4 regions of the Erwinia sp. CGal63 genome follow, and region 3 is predicted to be linked to each of the others. Evidence: predicted binding sites of a transcription regulator. Region 3 holds the regulator's gene; each other region holds the start of a gene.
The links. Region 3 encodes LexA, which represses DNA repair genes until DNA is damaged. Its sites were predicted from a motif close to TNCTGTATGTACATACAGNA; they were not measured.
Positions count from the first base shown of each region.

Region 1: a site for LexA is predicted at 1,051-1,070, ahead of umuD (translesion error-prone DNA polymerase V autoproteolytic subunit). Genes of this name have one in related genera too.
Region 2: a site for LexA is predicted at 969-988, ahead of sulA (SOS-induced cell division inhibitor SulA). Genes of this name have one in related genera too.
Region 4: a site for LexA is predicted at 1,132-1,151, ahead of dinG (ATP-dependent DNA helicase DinG). Genes of this name have one in related genera too.

Region 1 is NZ_JAKUMN010000003.1:131,851-134,034, forward strand. It holds gene treF (alpha,alpha-trehalase TreF) at 1-117, shown strand, start outside; gene MKZ79_RS11860 (hypothetical protein) at 237-611, opposite strand; gene umuD (translesion error-prone DNA polymerase V autoproteolytic subunit) at 614-1,033, opposite strand; gene MKZ79_RS11870 (helix-turn-helix domain-containing protein) at 1,239-1,499, opposite strand; gene MKZ79_RS11875 (helix-turn-helix domain-containing protein) at 1,615-1,830, shown strand; gene MKZ79_RS11880 (winged helix-turn-helix transcriptional regulator) at 1,937-2,184, opposite strand, start outside.
Region 2 is NZ_JAKUMN010000001.1:1,673,355-1,675,538, reverse strand. It holds gene ompA (porin OmpA) at 1-101, opposite strand, end outside; gene sulA (SOS-induced cell division inhibitor SulA) at 449-949, opposite strand; gene MKZ79_RS07665 (TfoX/Sxy family DNA transformation protein) at 1,158-1,781, shown strand; gene yccS (YccS family putative transporter) at 1,778-2,184, opposite strand, start outside.
Region 3 is NZ_JAKUMN010000003.1:30,389-32,572, forward strand. It holds gene MKZ79_RS11405 (diacylglycerol kinase) at 78-440, shown strand; gene lexA (transcriptional repressor LexA) at 551-1,159, shown strand; gene MKZ79_RS11415 (CsbD family protein) at 1,542-1,751, shown strand; gene zur (zinc uptake transcriptional repressor Zur) at 1,874-2,184, opposite strand, start outside.
Region 4 is NZ_JAKUMN010000001.1:1,827,439-1,829,622, reverse strand. It holds gene MKZ79_RS08320 (GNAT family N-acetyltransferase) at 1-115, shown strand, start outside; gene MKZ79_RS08315 (DUF3750 domain-containing protein) at 280-1,056, shown strand; gene dinG (ATP-dependent DNA helicase DinG) at 1,175-2,184, shown strand, end outside.

The sequences.
Region 1 (2,184 bases), 100 kb from region 3:
CGCGCGCCGGTATTAGCGGGCGGCGGCGAGTATCCGCTGCAGGACGGTTTTGGCTGGACCAACGGCGTAACGCGACGTCTGCTGGCGATGTATCCGGACGCAGCGCCGAAACGCTAATCCATCGTTAATGGTTGAAAGCCTCCGCAAGGGAGGCTTTTTTCATTCATGGCTCAACGCAAGGCTGAAATAACGCACTCTTCTGACCGTCTCTTTTTTTATCCGCAGCTGGCCGCGATTTATACGGGCGCGTTCTGCGCTGTTCGATGCTGGTATATCGACAGCACTTCCTGAATAGCTACTCCAAGAATAGTCACTTCCTGCAGCTGCTCGCTCTCAATAATCGTGCCCGCTGCGGTGACAATCTGCTCCGGATTGCAGCGAATAGTGGCCCATTCACGACGGCCTGCGATATCGATCAGCACGCGGCTGCCCGCTACGGCGGGACGATAACGGTCGATAATGCAGTAGCTGCCGTTGCAGGCGCTGAGGTAGCAGTCGTCATTGGTCGGCAGCAGATCCTGTAGCCGGGCAAACAAAAATTTTACCTGGTGAGACGGCTGGCTGGCCTGGGTTGTGGCCGCGCAGGCGCGATAAACCCGATTTTTCAACATAGTTACTCCATCGATTTAATCGTGAAAGTCACCACGCCAAAAATTTCCAGCTGCTCTTCCTCCGCCAGCACTATCGGCGGCCAGGCCGCGTTCATCGCCAGCAGCCGAACGTCCGGACGTAGCTGAAGTTTTTTCACCGTGAATTCGCCGTTTACCGCCGCGACCACGATATCGTCATGGTCGGCGATAATGCCGTTATCGACCACCAGCAGATCGCCATCGTCGATACCGGCGTCGCGCATGGAATCGCCGCTGACCCGAATGTAATAGGTACTTTCCGGCCGCTGCACCAGCAGATCGTTTAAGTCCAGCCGCTGTTCTATATGGTCTTGCGCGGCAGCCGGCGAGCCGCAGGGCACCCGGGTCAAAAAAAGCGGCAGCTGCACCAGCGCGCGCACCTCGGCAGGACGAAGTAAATTCATGGGGTTATCCCGAAATAAGCTGTATATAAATACAGTATTATCATTTGCGGCAAACGATCAAGCCCGATAAGCGATTTTTTGCGGTTCGCCAGGCGGGAAATCGTGCCGCAGGCGGCGCGCAGCAAGGCAGGCGGTGCCCGTTATGGCTGTTGTCTGAAAAAGCTTTGGGTAGAAAGGGAAGGCGTTTGGCCGCTGTGGCGCGCTATCAGGCTAAATTCCGCTTTTTTAACCAGATAGCTAAAACGGTTTCGGCAAATTCATCGTCGAGGGTATAGAAATAGCATTCCGGCACGTTAAGCACGCGCGCGAAAGCGCACATGGTTTCAAAGGTCGGACGGTGGATGCCGCCTTCATACTGCGAAACGCGGGAACGCGCCGTCTCTTCTTCAATACCAGCCAGAACGCCCAGCTTTTCCTGAGTCAGACGAGCGCGTAGTCGGGCCGCTTTAAGCCGGGCTGGAATCATCAGTCACACCATCAACGATCATACATTGACTTACTGTTTAGCATTACTTAACATGGTAGTTGTTTAGTGATACTCAACAAGTAACGCCTGACGGAAGCAGACAAGGATGAACGGGATAACTCACAAGGACTGGCATCCGGCGGATATCATCGCCGGATTGAGGAAAAAGGGGACTTCGCTTTCCGCTGTTTCGCGCGAGGCCGGGCTGGCTTCGTCCACGCTGGCGAACGCCCTGAATCGCCACTGGCCGAAAGGCGAACGGCTGATTGCGGAAGCGCTGGGCGTCAGGCCCGAACAGATCTGGCCGTCGCGTTATCGCAAGATGGGATGAGGTCGCTGGCGAAACTCCGCTATTCTACGCAATGGCTTTTATCCGCGGGTAACGCGGACGAACATCACATTATTGCCACATATCTGAACCGAACCAGCCGCACTCTTTACTCTTTCGCCGCAGGATGGCTGCGGTTAGCAATAATCTGCTGCAGGTTCGTCTCTATCCAGTCGGCCAGGCCGGTGACGCGATCGCGCGCCTCGTGTCCCAGCGGCGAAAGGCGATATTCGACGTGCGGCGGGATCACTTCATAATCGATACGCTCCACAAAGCCATCTTCCTCCATAAAGCGCAGCGTCTGCGCCAGCATTCTTTCACTGACCCCGCCGATTTTGCGACGCAGCTCGCCGAAGC
Region 2 (2,184 bases), on a different contig from region 3:
AGTTTCGCACCGGTGTACCAGGTGTCATCTTTAGGGGCGGCCTGCGCTACGGTAGCGAAGCCAGCCAGTGCCACTGCAATTGCGATAGCTGTCTTTTTCATTTTTGCGCCTCGTTATCATCCAAATAGGCAATGAGCTTTCATTAGCTCTTTGATTAATCCTTCGCCGGGTTATGACGCTCGATTATGACTCATCCAAAAAAGGGAGATTATTGAGCACCCTGGCGACGTAAAGTCTACAACGTACCAGCAAACTTACAAGTAAGATGTGAAGCCGACCTGAAAAAAAACGGGGATTTGCACACAAATTTACACATTTGGCTTAAGGGGGATAGGGGAAAGTAATGGGAAAAAAGGGGGCTAAACCATTGTCCCGCCGGGTCATAGCATTATCAGGCGCTTATCCTACCCGGGGGATAATTTTGTGATGAGAAAACTCTTATTTTTACTTAATGATACAAACTCGAGTGAATTTTTAATCCATTAAAGGGTCTGGCAGCGACAATTTCGACCGGATCCGGCCGCATAATCAGACCTAATGCCTGGCCGCTGAGTGCCGCATCGTGCAGACGCTGACGATCTTCTGCCGTCAGTTCTTCCGGCAGCCAGCCGAGCACCACACTGTAGTTGCCCGTTTGCAGCGCTTTAATCATCGCTTCCAGCGTATTGATGGCGGTGCCCTGCACCTGCATTACCTTGTCCAGCGGCAGTCCCGACTGCGCCAGCCAGCTGCGGCTCAACTTCTGCGGCGGCGTCAGCCACAGCTGCCAGCGAGACTGCATGCCTAACTGCTGGAGCAGAGGCAGCAACAGCATCTGCGTCATGCCCGGCTGATTCTCGCTGTAGATCAGTTCGCTGATCAGGCCGGTCGTTCCGCTGCTGGATGAAGAAGCGCAGGGCTGAGGTAAACGGCTGTTAACAGAGTGAGATTTCATGGAATGAGTATGCATATCGGCTTCGCTCGCAGGTCACTGTATGGATATACAGTATAAGGGCGATGCATAAAGATCAACCTTAATTTTTGAAAACGTCTCGCAAAATCACAATGTAACGCCCCGCAACGACAATTATTAATTGAACCTGTTACTCCGATTGCATACTTTTTCCTCCCACAATGGAGCTACAGAACCGGTTAATTCTGTCCACAGGGAGAACATGATGAGTGATTCAAAAAGTCAGATTGAAAAAGCCCGGCACCAGCTTGCCGAGCTGGGTGAGATCGAGTGCCGCAGCCAGTTCGGCGGCTACAGCCTCGCAGTAGAAAGTGTGGTTTTCGCGCTGGTTGCGGAAGGCGAACTTTATCTACGCGCCTGCGAGCAGGTAAAACCTTATATCGTGGAGCGGAAGATGGAGCCTCTGCACTTTACTAAAAGAGGTATGCCGGTCGCGCTGGACTACTACCGCGTCGATGAGCCGCTCTGGAATGAGCATGGCCAGCTGCTGGCGCTCTCTCGTCTGTGCCTGCAAGGCGCCCGGCAGCAACGCGTGCGGCAGCAGCAAAACCAACGTCTGAAAGATTTGCCTAATCTGACCATACGTCTGGAGATGCTGCTGCGCCAGGTTGGTGTCAGCACTATCGCCATGCTGAAAGAGCAGGGCGCTCGCCGCTGCTGGTTGAAGCTGCGCGCCTGCAATAATAATTTAAGCATCAAAGTGCTGTTCGCGCTGGAAGGCGCTATTGCAGGCCGCCATCATGAAGCGCTGCCGGAGAGCGTCAAGACCGAGCTGCGCCAGTGGTATAAAGAGACGCTGCGGCGCGAGGCGAAAAAGCAGAAATCCTAAGCGGCCAGCCTCTTTTTTTTCAGCCGGACGATTTCCGGCAGTAGCGCGATCAGCAGACCCATCTGCTGCAACACCAGCGGTTCTTTTGTGTCGGGCGCGGCCTCCGCCGCCGCCAGGCGAACAGAAAGATTATCCAGCAGCCTGGTCGCCTTGTCTTCATCGACAATGTCGACGTGCAATACATCGTCAACGTAGCAGACTGCGTCGTCCATCAGCTGCAGCATGGCGGGACGGGTAATTTTCTCCCGATGGGCGCCCAGCGCGGAGATATAGCTAAGGAAAGAGTGGTTCAGGCACAGCAGGCGAAACGCGTCTTCGCGCAGGCTTCCGCTCGCATTCTTTTCTGCTGAAATATTTGAAACCACCGAGGCCAGTTCCGCGTCGCAGTTATGCGCGTCGCGCC
Region 3 (2,184 bases):
GTAAACGAGATCTGTGGTGTTGCATAATGTGCGCTACCCTGACATTGACGTTAAACAGAACAAAGGGTTCCCTGATTATGGCAAATAACGCCTCAGGTTTAACACGGATCATTAAAGCAGCAGGGTATTCATGGAAAGGGCTGCGGGCGGCCTGGCAGTTTGAAGCCGCTTTCCGTCAGGAAGTCGTTGCCGCCGTGGTGGCGATAGCAATCGCCTGCTGGCTGGACGTCGCTCCGCTGGCAAGAGTGCTGCTGATAGGCTCCGTAGCCTTGGTGATTATCGTGGAAGTACTGAACAGCGCGATTGAAGCCGTGGTCGACAGGCTGGGCAACGAGTTCCACGAGCTTTCCGGTCGCGCGAAAGATATGGGCTCGGCGGCGGTGCTGCTGGCGATTTTACTGGCGGTCTTCGTCTGGCTGAGCGTGCTGCTTACCCGCTAACCGCCGCGCTGAAATGGCAATAAGTGACGTTTTTTATCCGACTTGAGGTTTTCAACGGCGAAATACCTGTATATACTCACAGTCGACTGTATAAACAACCAGGGGGCGGGATGAAAGCATTAACGGCAAGGCAGCAGCAGGTCTACGACCTGATACGCCAGCATATCAACCAGACCGGCATGCCGCCGACGCGGGCAGAGATCGCCACGCAGCTCGGCTTCCGTTCCCCGAATGCGGCTGAAGAACACCTGAAGGCGCTGGCGCGCAAAGGCGTTATCGAGATCGTCTCCGGCGCATCGCGCGGTATCCGCCTGATGATGGAAGACGAAGACGGGCTGCCGCTGATTGGCCGCGTAGCGGCGGGCGAGCCGCTGCTGGCGGAACAGCATATTGAAGGCCACTACCAGGTCGATCCGGATCTTTTTAAACCGGGCGCCGACTTCCTGCTGCGCGTCAGCGGTATGTCGATGAAAGACATCGGCATTATGGATGGCGATCTGCTGGCCGTACACAAGACCCAGGACGTGCGTAACGGCCAGGTCGTGGTGGCGCGCATCGATGACGAAGTCACGGTAAAACGCCTGAAAAAGCAGGGCAACATTGTGCATCTGCTGCCGGAAAACAGTGAATTCAAGCCGATCGTGGTCGATCTGCGCCAGCAGACCTTCTCTATCGAAGGCCTGGCCGTTGGCGTCATCCGCAACGGTAGCTGGCTGTAAAAGCACGCTTCTGCCTCTGCGCCGTCGTTAAGGCGGCGCATTCGTTACTTCCTCTCTTTATATCGCGCAATGCAGTCTGATAATCGTTCGATGCATAGCCTGCGAACGATGGCTTTTTAATCACCGCTTTTTCCGGTTATCTCCGCTTTCCCTTTTGTTGCGCTTTTGTTTTTTCTCGTTACGCATTGATTATCCTTATTTTTTCTACTTCTCTGCCGTGCCGCTTCGCTTTTTTTGCAAAATCAGGCCGTCTCGCCGTGCAAACCCGCTATCTTCTACTACAATTATCTGTACGTTACGCACTTAGGCAGCGTTTTATGTTGCTGTCAGTAGTTTTGCAGTAACGATAAGCTGTTATCACCTAAGGTTAAGGAGAAACAAGATGAATAAAGACGAAGCCGGCGGTAACTGGAAACAGTTGAAGGGTAAAGTAAAAGAGAAGTGGGGCAAGCTGACCGATGACGACATGACTGTCGTAGAAGGTAAACGCGATCAGCTGGTCGGTAAAATTCAGGAGCGTTACGGTTACACCAAAGACCAGGCTGAGAAAGAGCTGGGCGACTGGGAAACCACTAACAAGCATCGCTTCTGATAAAATAACGTGCACAGGGGCAGCAAGCCCGTAAGACGTTACAGCAAGGGCAGCGCTTTCGGCGCTGCCCTTGTTCTTTTATAGCGGCGGCGCCGCTTAAGTTTCTCTGAAGCTTATGCTTTTTAACGACCGCGCTTTTTACTGCCGAGCGTATGATCGTGCTGGCACTCATCCTGATGCTGGCAGGCTTCCACTTCCACACAGCTGCCGCACAGGCCATGCGCTTCAATCACGCTATTGGTCAGCGCGAAACCGGTAGCTTGCGCCAGCGACTGCAAAATAGCTTCGACGCCTTCCGCATGTTGTTCCGCCACCGCGCCGCAGCGATCGCAAATCAGCATGGCCGAGGTATGCGAAGGCTCTTCAAAGTGATGACAGACAACGTAGCTGTTGGTCGATTCGACGCGATGTACGAAACCCTGCTCCAGCAGAA
Region 4 (2,184 bases), on a different contig from region 3:
GCAGGGCTGGCAGGTCTGCGGACAGATCCCCTGTTTTGCACGCTCAACGCAGGGCGACCTGGATGCCACCACGGTGATGTACAAGCTGTCGGAACCCGCGGCATCCAGCTCGTAGGCGGATTTATTCATTTTCCTCATTACACCATTCGGCTAATAGCGATTGAATGGCGGCCCGATTTTCAGTAGTGTGATTCTGCTCACATCCTAAGCGACGGAACGCTGCTCGCTAACTTTTTTCATTCCTGACCAGGCCTGCTGTCGCGGGCGGCTAAAGGTATTATGTTTCTTACAAAAGTCATCAGTATCGGTTTTCTCTGTATGCTGCTGCTCTCATTCGTACAGAGCTATATCAAAGCCACGCACAGCGGCGTAGCCATCACCGGACAGCACTGGTCTACGGCACGACGTGATTCAGCAGAGATAGCGCCGGATCCGCAAAAATTTATCAATACGGCGATTGTTCAGGTCTATACCGCGCCGACTTTCGGCTGGCGCGGACTCTTTGCCGTTCATCCCTGGATTATCTATAAAAAAGCGGGCGAAAGCCGCTTCAACCGCTATGAGGTAGTCAGCTGGGGCAGCAGCAATGTCGTGCGCCATAACTACGCTTTGCCTGATGGCTACTGGTTTGGCGCTAAGCCCAGGCTACTGGTCGATCATCGCGGCAAGCGCGCCGCAATGATGATCCCGCAGATTGAGGCCGCTATCGCCAGCTATCCCTGGCCACACAGCTACCGCGTCTGGCCCGGCCCCAACAGCAATACCTTTCTGGCCCATATCGGCAGGGAAGTGCCTGCACTGAAGCTGGATTTGCCCGCCAACGCCATCGGCAAGGATTTTCGTCCGCTGAGTCGTCCTGTTGGCCTGCCTGCGTCAGGCAGAGGCCTGCAGGTTTCGCTACTGGGCGTTCTTGGCCTGACGCTGGGCGCGGAAGAGGGGCTGGAGTTTAACGTCCTCGCCTTTAATTTCGGCATCGATTTCAGGCATCCAGCGCTGCGGCTGCCTTTTACCGGCAGGCTGGGCAGCAGCAAGCTTGAGACGGACGACGGCGATTAACCGGCGCGGCGGCCAGAGCGATAAGTTGCGAGCCGGGCCGAAGGATTCACTTTCAGGGGCTATTGCTGAACGGAATACTGTGTAAAAATACAGGCCGTTTCAATAAAAAGTGGTTGTTATGGCGCTAAATGCCGCGTTAAAAGCGCAAATTGCCGGCTGGTACAAAGCTCTCCAGCAGCAGATCCCCGATTTTATTTCCCGCGCGCCGCAGCGGCAGATGATTGCCGAAGTGGCGAAAACGCTGGCGGGCGATGAAGGCCGCCATCTGGCGATTGAAGCGCCGACCGGCGTGGGGAAAACGCTCTCCTATCTGATCCCGGGCATCGCCGTCAGCCGGGCGGAAGATAAGCCGCTGGTGGTCAGCACCGCCAACGTGGCGCTACAGGATCAGATCTACAGCAAAGATCTGCCGCTGCTGCGCAAGATCATTCCCGATCTGCAATTCACCGCCGCCTTTGGTCGCGGACGCTATGTCTGTCCGCGCAACCTCTCCGCGCTGGGCGGCGATGAAGAGAAACAGGGCGATCTGCTGCTGTTTCTGGACGACGAAATGACCGCCAGCAAAGATGAACGGGCGCTTTGCACCACGCTGGCGAAAAATCTCGATCGTCATCAGTGGGACGGTCTGCGCGATCACTGCGAAGAGACAATAGAAGACTCGCTCTGGCAGCGCATCAGCACCGACAAGGCCAACTGTCTGGGCAGCAACTGCCACTGGTTTCGCGAATGCCCCTTTTATCTTGCTCGCCGCGAGATCGAAAACGCCGACGTCGTGGTAGCCAACCATGCGCTGGTGATGGCGGCGCTGGAAACGGAGTCGGTGCTGCCGCCGCCGAAAAACCTGCTGCTGGTGCTGGACGAGGGCCATCATCTGCCGGACGTGGCGCGCGACGCGCTGGAAATGAGCGGCGATATCACGCCGGCCTGGAGCACGCTGCAGCTCGATCTTTTCTGCCGGCTGGTGGAGCAGTGCATGGCGCAGTTCCGGCCGAAGAAGCCGCCGCATCTCGGCAATCCCGAGCGGCTTAAGGCGCACTGCGAAGAGGTGCGCGAGCAGCTACAGCAGCTGTCGCAAATCCTGACGCAGCTGCTGCCGCCCGGCAATCAGGAAGGCGAATACCGCTTTGA